4 regions of the Bradyrhizobium sp. SOJA106 genome follow, and region 1 is predicted to be linked to each of the others. Evidence: riboswitches for the same ligand, from Rfam matches in the RefSeq annotation. Region 1 holds a riboswitch; each other region holds the start of a gene.

Region 1 (3,532 bases):
AAGCCGGCAGTCCAAAACGATTGCTTTGGATCTCGGCACGACGGGCAAATGGGCTCGCGCGCCGACGCATGGTCTGATCGATCGCTTTCATCCGGACAGCGACATTAGCATCACGGATTTTCGGCGAAGTCCGCCGGTCAGTCGCGGCACATTCCGACTCGGCAAGAGCTTGCGCGACATTCTGGTCGCCTGCGAGTGCCCGCGCCAGGATAGTAAGCTCTCGCATCTTCTGGACCGCAAAAGCAAGCCAGCTCTTGACGTCGGAAGCGAGCCCGGTCTCGAGTCCAACATCGACCGGCACATGAAGCAGCGAGCAGGATGGCGCCATCTGTACACGATCTTTGCCGAGCTTCGCAATCGCGGGTTCGAGCCGCTGGCGCAGCGAGGACAAATTCGACCGCCATACATTCCGGCCGTCGACGACACCGAGCGACATGACGAGATCACGTCGGCCGCCAGCTATGATCTGATTTAACAACTGTGGCGCTCGAACCAGATCGAGATGCAGTCCTGCAACCGGCAGGCTCAAGGCGGTATCCAGATTGTCGCCGAGGTCGCCGAAATAGCTGGCAACCATGATCTTGATGGCCGGGCCCTCCTTGGCGAGCCGGTCATAGGCATGCCGCAAAGATTTTCGCGCCCCCTCATCCAGATCAAGAACCAGGCAGGGCTCGTCGAACTGAACCCACTTTGCCCCACGTTTCGCCAATTCCTGCAGAACCTCGATATAGACCGGTATCAGTTCATCTAGTAGTGAGAGTGGCTGGAATGCAGGATCGGGACTCTTGCCGAGCTTTAGGAATGTGACCGGCCCGATCAGGACAGGACGGGTCTGAAAGCCAAGGGCCTTGGCCTCTTCATACTCCTCGATCGGCTTGCGAGAGCATAGCCTGAAAGTCTGTCCTCTGCGAAACTCGGGGACCATGTAGTGGTAGTTAGTATCGAACCACTTGGTCATCTCCTGCGCGGGTGCGCCAAATGCGCGCGGTCCGTGACCGCAACTCGCATCCTGATCGTCGCATTGTGATCCGCGGGCCATGGCGAAGTACGTCTTCAGCGAAACGGATTCGGCTTTTGAGGCGTAGTTCTCCGGGATGGCGCCAACCATGACACTTGTGTCGAGCACCTGGTCATACAGCGAGAAATCGTTCGATGGAATGACCGTGACGCCGATAGATTTCTGACGAGCCCAGTTCGCGGCACGCAGGCCAGCTGCGTCCTCGAGCAACTGCTGTTCGCTGCTTTTTCCGGCCCAGTAGCTTTCTAGAGCGAGTTTGAGCTCGCGCCTTGGACCGATGCGTGGCGTTCCGAGCGTGGCAACGGGAAGGGAGAGAAGAGACATAGCGTTAACCCCGTGTTGGGGGCAGAAGGCCATGGCGGACGCAGGCAGGGGAAGTCGCGCAGTGCGACGGCTGCTTGGCGCACCACCGGGACACCCCGCCCGTGGACGAATATAATGTCGGGGCAGGTCTCCTGGCTCGCGGGTCATCGCTGCTGTCCGGCCTTCCCGAAGCCGCGCAGGCTTCAGTGACATCGTTGGACAGCGGCTCGCCACTCACAGTTGCGGGGGCAGCGCCGGCATCTTCACCGGCTTCCCTCTTAGCTCCGGATCAAGTGCGACCGGAGAACCTCGACGACTTGGATTATCGAGAAGACAGGTCTTCCGTCAACCTCTCAGATCGTGTCTCAAGCTGGTGCTGCGACATCCGCTACGCGAATGACCTCGCATCTTGACGCGTTGAGCCGACGTAGAAGCGCTTTAAAGTCAGCAATATCGGAATGACGATCGCAGCTGCCTGCGGGCCGCACGCCAGATCGGTGGAAGGGACAAATGCGGCTTGCCCGGTCGGGACTGCTGCCTCGAGCAGAACGCATCTCCGGCTTCTCAGCGGTTCTTTGAGCAAGTCCACCATCCAGCCACCTTCTCGGCCAACAGGATCCGTGTTGAATAGGCCCAAGCTGGCGAGGCCAGCAACATACCCGGCCAGCACGTTGATGTGCGGTTCAGCAAGACTCCAAATGTTCGGCGGTGAAGATCGGTTTCGCCTCGTCGCCATCGAGTGCAAAGCGCTCCTAAGCGAGGCTATTCTCGAAGCGCCGCATGTCGCGATAGGAGCGGCACACGCACCATGGCCGATGGCCGCAGATGGCCAAACGCGTGGCAGAGATCGAAAGCTACGTTCTGGCAACGATGCCGAACCAAACGGTTCAATAGCGGCAAACAATTCTCATCGGGAGCTTGGTACCGAGGTGTTCCGCTGCGCCATCGAACGATCCGGTGCGGGACCAGGATGCATAAGCCGGGCTGGATAGCGCTGAACGGAAACATCGAGACATTGACCAGTCGGAAAGTCGACAAAGAGGACACAAAAGCGGTGCGAATTGCCGTGTATTACCTGGCACGAAGAATGCAAGTCTTCGGGATGCCCAGTCTCCTCCTGCTGGGCATGTCCAGCACAGCAACTTGACTGCTGTCGCCGGCAGCGAAGTTAGCGGCGCGTGACATAGAGGGGAGCGCCTGCTCGCACGGGACACCATCGGTCTCCCCGTCGCGTCGCCGCTAACTTCTTGTGCTCGCGCATAACAAGTTGAAGGTTGCCCGCTTTGGAATGACGTGTGGATGACACCACATAGGCCGGCAGTTATGAGAACAGTGTCTAGAAGACGCGCGTTATGGTTTTGTCTCGGTCGCCTCCTGATCTGCCTGGCCGGGCTGGCTGCGACGAGCAACAGTGTTCGCGCCATCGAGAGCCCCCATATCGAAAGATTCAAGTCAACGTGGCGAGCGCAAGACGGTGAGACAATAGAACAAATTATCTCCAACGTCTCGAAGGTTGCACAGTTCGTCCCTCGAATGTGGGGCGTCGCTGAACTTGACGAAAACGACTATGTTTTCGTTTTGTGGACCAGACACCCTGACGATATATTAGAGGAACCGTACTTTATCACCTGGAGGATCGCGCTCGACGGTACGTTTCAACTTGCGTCGACCTATGCAAAGCCGATCGAATTGGGCTGGCACGCCCTAGCACTCTCGTTGATCGCCACTGAAGTGAAGGAGAGTGAAAGGGACGCAAATCTTGGCTTTCTGCATGAGCCGAGCAACTTCAACTTTGTGACGACCACGCAAGGCCGCCTCGGCGATCTTCTGCGGCAGGGCCGCTGCACTATCGTTGAACCTGTTGAAGTGGACTACTTGCCGAACCAGAAGGACAAGCCGACCGAGAAGGGTGATCTGTGGCGCGTTTTGCTTTTGGTGAACTGTGATATCCCAGGACCCCGTTTTTTTACACACAACGGTGTCATCACTTTCGAGAAGAGCGAAGGGCAAGATTGGGAGCCGAAATCCCCTTTTGCCAAGCGTATCGCGGCCTTTCCTCCCGGCTCTTGGTTCGCTGGCATGGAGCCAAAGGAACGGCGAGAGTTGGAGGGGAGCGAAAGCCCTCGGTAAAATGGTCGCGCAGAGCAAGATCGCGCCGCAGCTCCTTTACCGCCGATCCCCTCAGAGCAACTGCAAGACATATCAGCCCTA
Region 2 (3,532 bases), 1.2 Mb from region 1:
GGCACGCTCATCTCGCCAACAACCGGCCCCGCATAGAGGCCCGAAGCCAGCGCAAGCTGCGCAATCGCCGCCTGAGCGGCGACGGGACCGCCGGTGTCGCAGAGCACCTTCAGCCGCCGCAGCGTCGAGACCGGCAGGGTCGAGTAGGCATCGAGCCTGACGTCGTCGCGGCCGTCGGCCGGCAGCACGGCCAGCACAATGTTGCGATCCTTCGCGAGTTGCTGGAGCGCTGCCAGCCCATAGGACCAATAAGATTCCCCGCCGATCAGCCGCACCAGGATGCCGCGCGCCTGCGACAGGGTGCGCTCGATATAGGTGTCGACCGAGAGCGGATGACGCAGCTCCGCGAGATTGGCGAGCCGCAGCGACGGCAGGCTGTCCCGGCCACGCCGCCAGCCGGCTGCGAATGCCGCAAGGTCGGAATCCGAATACGAGAGCACCACGAGATCAGCCGGGTCCTGGCCGATGTCCCTTGGCGTCGCGGTCTCCTCGAGACCCCGGCTCTCGCGGAAGACGACGTGCATCAGACTCCCAATCCCGCTCTTATCGCGGCCTCATTGATGTCGCCGTGCTCGCCGATCACGACGAGCTTCGACTGCCGGAGACCCACGCCCCAGGGCTTGTCGAACTGGTGGCGAACGCGCTCGCCGACGGCCTGAAGCAGCAGGCGCATCGGCTTGCCCGCCACCGCAATATACCCCTTGGCGCGCAGCACGTTCTGCTCGCGCGCCAGCTTCTGCACCGATGCGACCAGCGCATCGACATCCGCAACCTCGGGAAGATCGATCACCACCGATGCAAAATCATCGTGCTCGTGCTCCTCCTCGCCATCGTGATGCGAGGGACGCGCGGCGAGATCGTTTTCGGCGGCTGCGCCGAGCCCGAGGATGACGCGCGCATCGATCGCGCCGTCGGTCACCGGCAACATCGGCACACGGCGCGGCATCTCGGCGCTGATCGCGGCCTTGGCGGCTTCAATGCCGGCGCTGCCGGCGAGATCGGCCTTGGTCAGCAGCACGATGTCGGCGCAGGCGATCTGGTCCTCGAACACTTCCGACAGCGGCGTCTCATGATCGAGATTCTCGTCGGCCGCGCGCTGCGCTTCGACAGCCGCCGGGTCCGGCGCGAAGCGACCGGCCGCCACAGCCTCGGCATCGGCAAGCGCGATCACGCCATCGACGGTGATGCGCGAACGGATTTCCGGCCAGTCGAACGCTTTCAGCAGCGGTTTTGGCAGCGCCAGGCCCGAGGTCTCGATCAGGATGTGATCGGGCCGCACCGGCCGCGCCAGCAGCTGCTCCATGGTCGGAATGAAATCGTCGGCGACGGTGCAGCAGATGCAGCCATTGGCGAGCTCGACGATGTTCTCCTCCGGGCAGTTGGCATCGGCGCAGGACTTCAGGATCTCGCCGTCGACGCCCTCGCTGCCGAACTCGTTGACGAGCACGGCGAGCTTCTTGCCGCCCGCATTGCCGAGCAGGTGCTGAATCAGGGTAGTCTTGCCGGAGCCGAGGAAGCCGGTGACCACCGTCACCGGGACTTTTGCAAGCGAGTTCATTCAGCGGCCTCCGGCAACACGGCAATGGGGGGAATGCGGGCAAGCGACTGCTTGCGGAAGATTTCGGGCCGGCTGCGCCAGGGCACGAGGCCGTCGGGCGCGGCCGCATAGGCCGCAGCGCCGGCGACCACGTCCTGCGCGTTCGCATCCGACAGGCGGCCATAGACATAGGACCAGCGCCCCGGCGCGCTGAGCGCGACCGAGCAGCCCTGGCTGCATGCAGAAAGGCATTCGACGGGAACCACGCGGACACCCTCGGGCACGCCGGCCTCGAGGATCGCGCCATGCAGGCGCTTGCCGGGCGTCGTCTCGCCCTCGCTGAGCGTCTGGCCGGCGCGGCAGGTGATGCAGACGTGAAGTGTGACGGTCATCGCCTCTTCCAGAATAACAGCGGGAGGCGCAGAGGCACACGGACCATTTCCTGAAGGCCCGTTTCCCCGTCGCGGAACACCCCCGTCCGCCGGTCCAAAACTCGTCCGCGCTGGCAGGTCTCCCGGCTTGCGGAGCAGGGTTTTGGCCCTTCGATCCCCGCCTTCCCGATCCCAGGGGGATCAGTGGCTTCGGGCATCTCTCCGATCACGGTCGCGGGGGCGGCTGCATTTTGGACCCCAATCTTGTCGATTCGGACCCTATCGCATTCCCTCTTCGCCTGTCATAGGACAGGAACCAGTGCCGGGCCACCATTTGCCCCCGGCCGCCTCTTGTCAAGCCGAAGGACCGGGACCGATGACGCCTGAACCGGATACCCAAACAGCTGAGGAAACCGACGCCCGGCACGCCCAGAAAATGGCGAAGAAGAAGGCCGCCCGCGACAAGATCATGGCGACCAAGAGCGGCGAAAAGGGGCTCATCATCGTCCACACCGGCGCCGGCAAGGGCAAATCGTCCTCGGCCTTCGGCATGATCGTGCGCTGCGTCGCCCATGGCTTGCCCTGCGCGGTCGTGCAGTTCATCAAGGGCGCCTGGGATACCGGCGAGCGGCGCCTGCTCACCGGCCATTTCGGCGAGCTCTGCCAGTTCCACGCCATGGGTGAAGGCTTCACCTGGGAGACGCAGGACCGCGCCCGCGACATCGCCGCCGCGCGCGCCGGCTGGGAGAAGGCCAAGGAGCTGATCCTCGATGAGAACCTGCGCATGGTCGTGCTCGACGAGATCAACATCGCGCTCCGCTACGACTATCTCGATATCGCCGAGGTCGTCGAATTCCTGACGACCTCGAAGCCGCCGATGACGCATGTCGTGCTCACCGGACGCAACGCCAAGGACGAGCTGATCGAGATCGCCGATCTCGTCACCGAGATGACGCTGGTCAAGCATCCCTTCCGCTCCGGCATCAAGGCGCAGGCCGGCGTCGAGTTCTGAAGTCGATGGCACGCGCGCTGATGATCCAGGGGGCCGGCTCGGACGTGGGCAAGTCGCTCATTGTCGCCGGTCTCGCGCGCGCCTTTACACGGCGGGCCTTGCGCGTGCTTCCGTTCAAGCCGCAGAACATGTCGAACAATGCGGCCGTCACCGTCGATGGCGGCGAGATCGGGCGTGCGCAGGCGTTGCAGGCGCTCGCCGCCGGCGTCGAGCCGCACACCGACATGAACCCGGTGCTGCTCAAGCCGGAGACCGATGTCGGCGCGCAAATCGTCGTCCATGGCAAGCGCATCGCGACCGCGCGCGCGCGCGAATACGCGGCGATGAAACCACAGCTGATGGGGACGGTGCTGGAGAGCTTTGAGCGGCTGAAAGCGCGCGCTGATCTCGTGCTGGTCGAAGGTGCCGGCAGCCCGGCCGAAGTGAATTTGCGCAAGGCCGACATCGCCAATATGGGCTTTGCGCGCAAGGCCGATGTGCCGGTCGTGCTGGTCGGCGACATCGACCGCGGGGGCGTCATCGCCCAGCTCGTCGGCATCAAGACGGTGATCGACCCCGAGGATGCCGCCATGATCCAGGGCTTTGTCATCAACAAGTTCCGCGGCGATCCCA
Region 3 (3,532 bases), 1.2 Mb from region 1:
CAGGCGTCGTCACCGACAAGCCACGCAGCGGTACGCGCGATTTCAGCATCGAAGCTGCGCTCACGCCTGAGGAACTGGCCTTCGCGTTTGAAGCTGGCCAGCGCGCGGTCGCGCGCGCGGCGGCCACCGAGCCCGATCTCCTGATCTTCGGCGAGATGGGCATCGGCAACACCACGACGTCGGCGGCGATCGCCGCCAGCCTGCTCGGCACCAGCGCCGAGGAGATCGCCGGCAGTGGCACCGGTGTCGACGCCGCCGGCCGCGCGCACAAGGCGCGGGTGATCGATGCTGCGATCGCACGGCATGGCGTTGCAGGCGCGGCGCCCGAAAAAATCCTGTGCGCCGTCGGCGGCCTCGAGATCGCCGCGATCTGCGGCGCAATCATCGCGGCTGCGCAGCGCCGCATTCCCGTGCTGATCGACGGTTTCATCGTCTCGGTGGCAGCGCTGGCCGCGACGCGCCTCAATCCCTCCTGCCAGCCGTTCCTGTTGCCCTCGCACCAATCTGCCGAGCAGGGGCATCGGCTGGTGCTGCGTGCATTGAACGTGCAGCCGCTGATCAGCCTCGACCTCCGGCTGGGCGAGGGATCGGGCGCCGCCATCGCGCTGCCGCTGGTGCGATCGGCCTGCGCTCTGCACAACGGCATGGCGACGTTCGCGCAGGCCAATGTGCCTGATAGGCCTAAGCGCGATGAGATCATCGCGCTCTAGGTTGTTGTTTGAGCATGATCTTTTCGAAAAACCGCTGCGCACTTTTCCGGATCATGCGTTAGCTGATCCGCTGATTGACGGAGACGACGCGCCAGCCAGCCGCGAGCCGGTCGATCCGGGTCAGCGACAGCGGATCGACGACAAAGCGCAAGGCCGCTTGCGGCGTGAGGTCCAGCGCGATGCAGAGCGCGGCGCGGATGGTTCCGGAATGGACGACCAAGTTTGCACAACCGGCGCTGATCCGCGAGAGACCCTGCCTGACACGTGCGACCTGATCCTCAAAGCTTTCGCCGCCCGGCGGCCTTCCGCGCGCTGGATCGCTCCAGAACTGTGCATAGGCATCGCCGCCTGTCGCGGCGAGTTCGTCATGCCGATGGCCGGTCCAGCCGCCAAAATTCTGCTCATTGAAATCGCTCACCAGCAGCGGCTCCAGCCCCAGCGCCCGTGCCGTCTCGGCCGTGCGCCGCGACGGGCTGGCATAGCTCGCAGCATCCCGCGGCAGGCGCTGCCGTAGCGCGTCGAGTTGCGCGCGATCGCCGAGATCAGCCGGCGCGTCGGCGGCATGGATCACGGCTTTGATGCCGTCGACGGGCGCATGCCGTATCAACCAGAGGAAGGTCTCGCCTTCCATGCTCGTCTCCAGGGAAGTTGGTGGCTGTGGCAATAACGCCGCAGCTTGCACATTGACTCTGTCTTGGTCGTAATCCTAGATGCCTTTGACGGTTTCCCCGAGAGGGGATGAAAAGGGAATGCGGTGCGGGGACATTGTCCCCAATGCCGTAGCTGCCCCCGCAACTGTAAGCGGTGAATCCTTCGTCAGAAGCCACTGGGTCCTCGGTCCCGGGAAGGCGACGAAGCGGTCACGACCCGCGAGCCAGGAGACCTGCCGTCAGCCGTGGTCATACGCGAAGATGTCGGTCGGGGAGTACAGACATTCGGCTTCATCGGGCGGCTGACAAGCCCAGGGTGAGACCTCGTTCGCTGTGACGTGCCACTGACGTCATACCGAGGTCCAAACCGTGCCTTCCATCCATATTGTACGACCGCGTCGTTTCCTGCTCGCCTCCGCCGTGCTCGCGGCGCTAGCGGTCGCAGATAATGTGCCCGCCGCGCTGGCGCAGCAGGCCCGCGAACAGCTGCCGCCCGTCGAAGTGTCGCCCGCCCAGTCCCGCAAGCAGGCGAGGCCGGCTGGCCGCGAACCCCAGAGCGCGCGGCGCACGGCAACGCGCAGGCCGGCGGCCGTTGCCCCTCAGCCGGTGGGGCCGGCTGCGACGGCGCAGAGGCCGCTCAACTCCAACGCGGTCGCGGAAAGCGCCTCGCGTCTCGGCTTGACCGTGCGTGAGACGCCCGCGACCGTCGAGGTGATCTCGGCCGAGACCATGCGCGAGCAGGGCTATCGCACCGTGTCCGAAGTGGCGCAGGGCGCGGTCGGCGTCACCTCTGGCGACAATCCAGCCGAGCCCGCGGCCTTCTCCATGCGCGGCTTCACCAACAGCCAGATCAACACGCTCTACAACGGCATCAAGATCGGTCCGCAGAATATGACCTCGCGGATCATGGATACGGCCAATCTGGAGGCGGTGGAATTCCTGAAAGGCCCGGGCTCGCTGATCTCGGGCGAGGGCGCCGCCGGCGGCGCCATCAACTTCGTCACCAAGCAGCCGCACACCGGACCGATCCGCAATGAGGCGGACTTCTCCTGGGATTCGCTGAACTCGTTTGGCGCCCATTACGGCTCGGGCGGCAGCACCAATGTCCAGGGCCTCGACTACCGCTTCGACATCAGCCGCTCCTCGCTCAACGGCTTTGCCGACGACACCAACACCAAAACGCTCGACGTCTCGGGTCAGCTCAACTACCGCATCTCCGACAGCCTGAAGGTCTGGAGCGCGATCGAGTATCGCGAAGACCGCGGTAGGGCCTATTGGGGCGCGCCGCTGGTGCCGATCGCTTTCAGCGGCTCGCATGCGACGAGCGGCATCGTTTCGGGCAATTACGTCTCCAACTACAACGGAACCAATCTCGGCGCTGTCACCATCGACGATCGCACCTTCAACACCAACTATAACGTCCTCGACAATCGCAACGTCGCGCAGGAAGTGTGGCTACGCGGAGGCTTCGAGCTGAAGCTCGCGCCCGACCTGACACTGAAGAGTCAGGCCTACGGCTATGGCGCCGAGCGCACCTGGTTCAACAATGAGGTTGAGGCATTCAATTCCGTTTCGAATCTCGTCAATCGCGAGCGCTTTTACGTCGCGCACAGCCAGCGCCTTGTCGGCAACGTCACCGATCTGATCTGGGACACGAACATCGCCGGGTTCGACAACCGTCTGGTCACGACGCTGTCGTCAAGCTATCTGGATTTCGTCAGACCCGGTGCTGCGAACTTTCCCGGCGACTCCGTCTCGCTTGTCGATCCCGCCCGCGGCTATTACGGCCTGCTGACGATCCAGCAGCAGACCGCCCGCATCGACAACGAGGCGCTGTCATTCGAGGACCGCTTGAGGCTGACGCGCAGCTTTGCGCTGGTCGGGGGCCTTCGTGTCGAACATATCGGGCTCGACCGCAACTCCACCGACGTCAACGGCCTGGTGAAGGCGGGCTTCCCGTTTGCGACGGACTGGGCACCAGCGACGGGACGCATCGGCTACACCTGGGAGGCCGTGCCCGGCTTGACCTTCTTCAGCCAGTACGCCACCGGCGCCGACGTTTCCGCCAACAACATCTTCCTGCTTGGGCCGACCCAGCCGCTCGACCTGACCACCGCACGCACCTACGAGACCGGCGTCAAGCATCTGTTCTGGGACAACAGGGCGGAGTGG
Region 4 (3,532 bases), 1.2 Mb from region 1:
TACCGCCGATATCGCGGAGATGCTGGGCTGGCCGGTGGTGCTGGTGATCGACCCTTCCGGGCAGGCGCAGACCGCGGCGGCGATCGCGGCCGGCCTGCGCGACTATCGCGCCGGCGTGAGCCTTGCGGGCGTCGTGCTCAATCGTGTCGCCAGCTCGCGCCATGAAGACCTCGTGCGCCGTGCGCTCAACGACGCCGGCATCGCCGTTTTCGGCGCGCTGCCGCGCCATGCCGAGATCAGCCTGCCGAAGCGGCATCTTGGCCTCGTGCAAGCCGAGGAGCAGGCTGAGATCGGCAAGCTGATTGACGAAGCCGCGCGCTTCGTCGCCGAGCATGTCGATCTCGATGCGGTGCTGCGCGCGGCCGCCGTCTGGTCGCCGCAAGCTGTGTCGAACGGCCTCAACGTGACGCCCCCCGGGCAGCGCATCGCGCTGGCGCGCGATGCGGCGTTCTCCTTCGTCTATCCGCACATGCTGGAGGCCTGGCGCGCGGCCGGCGCGGAGATCTCGACGTTCTCACCACTCGCCGATGAAGGACCTAATGACAGTGCCGACGTGTGCTGGCTGCCCGGCGGCTATCCCGAGCTTCATGCCGGCAAGATCGCGGCCAATGCAAGCTTTCGTAGCGGCTTGCGCGCCTTCGCCGAGACGCGACCGGTGCACGGCGAATGCGGAGGCTACATGGTGCTCGGGACTGCTTTGACAGATGCCGACGGTGTGCGCCACGAGATGACGGGCCTGCTTGGCCTCGAGACGAGCTTTGCCAAGCGCCGCATGCATCTCGGCTATCGTCTCGCCGCGCTGGCAGCGCCGATGCCGGGGCATCGGGCGGGCGCGCGCCTGCGCGGCCACGAATTCCACTATTCGACCATCCTTGCGCAGCCTGACACGCCTTTGGCCGTCGTGCATGATGCGACCGGCGCGGTGATCACCGAGACCGGCTCGCGGCGGGGACAGGCGACCGGGACGTTCTTTCATCTGATCGCGGAGGACCGGTGAGCGGTTTTGTCTCCTTCGTCTCTGCCGGCCCCGGCGATCCCGAGCTCCTCACCGTGAAGGGCGCCGCGCGGCTGCGCGAGGCCGACGTCGTGCTCTATGACGACCTTGCCTCCGGCGCGATCCTCGACCTGGCGCGGCCCGGCGCCAATCTCGTCGCGGTGGGAAAGCGGGCAGGGCGGCCTTCGACCAGGCAGCACCACGTCAACCGCCTCCTGGTCGACTACGCCGCAACCGGCGCGCGCGTGGTGCGGCTGAAGTCCGGCGATGCCGGCATTTTCGGCCGGCTCGAGGAGGAGCTGGAGACGCTGCGCGAAGCCGGCATCGGCTACGAGATCGTTCCCGGCGTCACCTCGGCCTGCGTCGCCGCCGCCCAAGCCGGCATTCCCCTGACCCGACGCCATACCTCGCGCCGGGTGCAGTTCGTCACCGGGGCCGACGTCACCGGCGAGCTGCCCCAAAACCTCAACTGGGCGGCGCTGGCCGACCCCGAAGCGACGACCGTGGTCTATATGGGCCGGCGCACCTTTCCGGATCTTGCCGCAAAATTGATCGCGCACGGGCTCGCTCCAACCACCCCGGCGCTGTTCGCCGAATCGCTTGGCCGCGCCGACGAACGGCTGGTTCGCACCACGATTGCGGAGCTTGCCGAGCAGCTTGCGCGGGGCGGGGCGGCCTCGACGGCGGCCGTCATCCTGTTTGGCGCGCTGGCGGGGGATTATCCGTCATGATGGCCCGGGCTGCCTTCCACCCTTGACGCCCGGCTGGCGAAAGGGGCACACAGGAGAGGCATGGTGCTCCATGCGGCGCAAAGCGCCGGAGCATAATCGGGAATGGGGATGGGCGGACCCAGTTGCGGCGCCCAAAACCCCAGCCGCCCCCGCGACTGTAAGCGGTGAGGGGCTCCGATCAGCCACTGGGCCGTAAGGTCCGGGAAGGCCGGAGAACCCCAGTGAACCGCGAGCCAGGAGACCGGCCGTGCATGTTTTGAGGCCAAGGCCGTCGGGTGTGACGGCAGGAAGGAACTGAGCCATGCATATCGAACCCGGCATCGTGACGGGCGCCAAGCTCGTATTGAGTTACGCAACCGGCATCGCCGCAGGCGGCGTTGCCTTGAAGCTCGCGGCCGAGACCGTACGCGAGCAGGGCATCACATCGTTCGCGGTGCGCACGCTCGCCACCACCGGCCTCGTCTTCACCTTCTTCGAGATCCTGCCGCACTTCCCGGTCGGCGTCTCCGAGGTGCACTTCATTCTCGGCTCGACGCTGTTCCTGCTGTTTGGCGCTGCGCCCGCGGCCTTCGGCCTCGCGTTCGGCCTCTTGCTCCAGGGCGTGTTCTTCGAGCCCGCCGACCTGCCGCAATACGGCATGAACGTCACCACGCTGCTGGTGCCGCTGTTCGGAATCCAGGCGATCGCCGCGCGGATCATCTCGCGCAACACGGCCTATGTTGATCTCAGGTATCGCCAGGCGCTGGCGCTCTCGACGACCTATCAGGCCGGCGTGATCGCCTGGGTGGCGTTCTGGGCGCTCTATGGCTCCGGCTTTGCCATGAGCAACCTCGCCAACATCGCGACGTTCGCGGCCTCCTATGCGCTCGTCATCGTGATCGAGCCGCTCGCCGATCTTGCGGTGCTGGCGCTGGCGAAGTCGCTGCGCGGCGTCACCGCGCCCGGCCTCGTCACCCCGCGCCTGCACAACGCGGCCTAGGAGACAAGGGGCGGCCGCTAACGCCGCCCCTCGCGCTCGCGATGCTCACGCTCTCTCTGATAGGCATCGGTTGCGGCGATCCCGCTCAGCTCACGCGCGCTGCGATCACTGCCATCAACGCGGCCGATCTCGTCCTGATCCCGCGCAAGGGGAGCGCGAAATCCGATCTCGCCGATCTCAGGCGCACGATCTGCGCGGATGTGCTCACGAGCGACAAGACCCGCATCGCCGAGTTCGATCTTCCCGTTCGCGATGCGGGTGAAGCCGACTACCGCAAGGGCGTGGACGATTGGCACGATGCCGTCGCCGCAACGTGGTCGCAGGCGATCGCAGATCATCTTGGCGGCAAGGGCAAGGTTGCGCTGCTGATTTGGGGCGATCCCTCGCTCTATGATTCCTCGCTGCGCATTGCGCGTCGACTCAATCCCTTGCCCGAGATCGAGGTCGTGCCGGGCATCACCTCGATCCAGGCGTTGTGCGCGGCGCATGCATTGCCGCTCAACGACATCGGCGAGCCTTTCCTTGTGACGACGGGACGCCGCCTGCGCGAAGGCGGCTGGCCGCAGGGCGTCGATACCGTGGTAGCGATGCTCGATGGCGGCACCGCATTCCAGTCGCTCGATCCGGCGGGGCTTCACATCTATTGGGGCGCCTATCTCGGCATGCCCGATCAGCTCATCCTATCCGGCGCACTGGTCGAGGTTGGACCGCGCATCGTCGCCGCGCGGCAGGAAGCGCGCGAACGGCATGGCTGGATCATGGACAGCTACATTCTCAAGCGCGGGCGTTAGCGAGGCAGCATGCTCCCCGAATGGGTCTACCAAAAGT

The links. A riboswitch is a leader RNA that binds a small molecule or an ion and turns the genes downstream of it on or off. The one in region 1 is predicted to bind cobalamin.
Region 2: linked by a shared signal. The riboswitch ahead of AC5V87_RS14415 (DUF1636 family protein) and the one ahead of metE (5-methyltetrahydropteroyltriglutamate--homocysteine S-methyltransferase) in region 1 are both predicted to bind cobalamin.
Region 3: linked by a shared signal. The riboswitch ahead of AC5V87_RS14500 (TonB-dependent receptor) and the one ahead of metE (5-methyltetrahydropteroyltriglutamate--homocysteine S-methyltransferase) in region 1 are both predicted to bind cobalamin.
Region 4: linked by a shared signal. The riboswitch ahead of AC5V87_RS14480 (energy-coupling factor ABC transporter permease) and the one ahead of metE (5-methyltetrahydropteroyltriglutamate--homocysteine S-methyltransferase) in region 1 are both predicted to bind cobalamin.

What each region holds. Positions count from the first base shown of each region.
Region 1 covers NZ_CM182549.1:2,012,145-2,015,676, reverse strand. The annotation lists gene metE (5-methyltetrahydropteroyltriglutamate--homocysteine S-methyltransferase) at 1-1,342, opposite strand, end outside; cobalamin riboswitch at 1,447-1,648, opposite strand; gene AC5V87_RS08950 (nodulate formation efficiency C protein) at 2,645-3,451, shown strand.
Region 2 covers NZ_CM182549.1:3,219,088-3,222,619, reverse strand. The annotation lists gene cobN (cobaltochelatase subunit CobN) at 1-524, opposite strand, end outside; gene cobW (cobalamin biosynthesis protein CobW) at 524-1,558, opposite strand; gene AC5V87_RS14415 (DUF1636 family protein) at 1,555-1,929, opposite strand; cobalamin riboswitch at 2,025-2,244, opposite strand; gene cobO (cob(I)yrinic acid a,c-diamide adenosyltransferase) at 2,285-2,920, shown strand; gene AC5V87_RS14405 (cobyric acid synthase) at 2,926-3,532, shown strand, end outside.
Region 3 covers NZ_CM182549.1:3,235,826-3,239,357, forward strand. The annotation lists gene cobT (nicotinate-nucleotide--dimethylbenzimidazole phosphoribosyltransferase) at 1-710, shown strand, start outside; gene AC5V87_RS14495 (histidine phosphatase family protein) at 769-1,341, opposite strand; cobalamin riboswitch at 1,414-1,615, shown strand; gene AC5V87_RS14500 (TonB-dependent receptor) at 1,730-3,532, shown strand, end outside.
Region 4 covers NZ_CM182549.1:3,231,958-3,235,489, forward strand. The annotation lists gene AC5V87_RS14470 (cobyrinic acid a,c-diamide synthase CobB) at 1-997, shown strand, start outside; gene cobA (uroporphyrinogen-III C-methyltransferase) at 994-1,725, shown strand; cobalamin riboswitch at 1,770-1,989, shown strand; gene AC5V87_RS14480 (energy-coupling factor ABC transporter permease) at 2,027-2,704, shown strand; gene cobF (precorrin-6A synthase (deacetylating)) at 2,746-3,495, shown strand; gene cobT (nicotinate-nucleotide--dimethylbenzimidazole phosphoribosyltransferase) at 3,505-3,532, shown strand, end outside.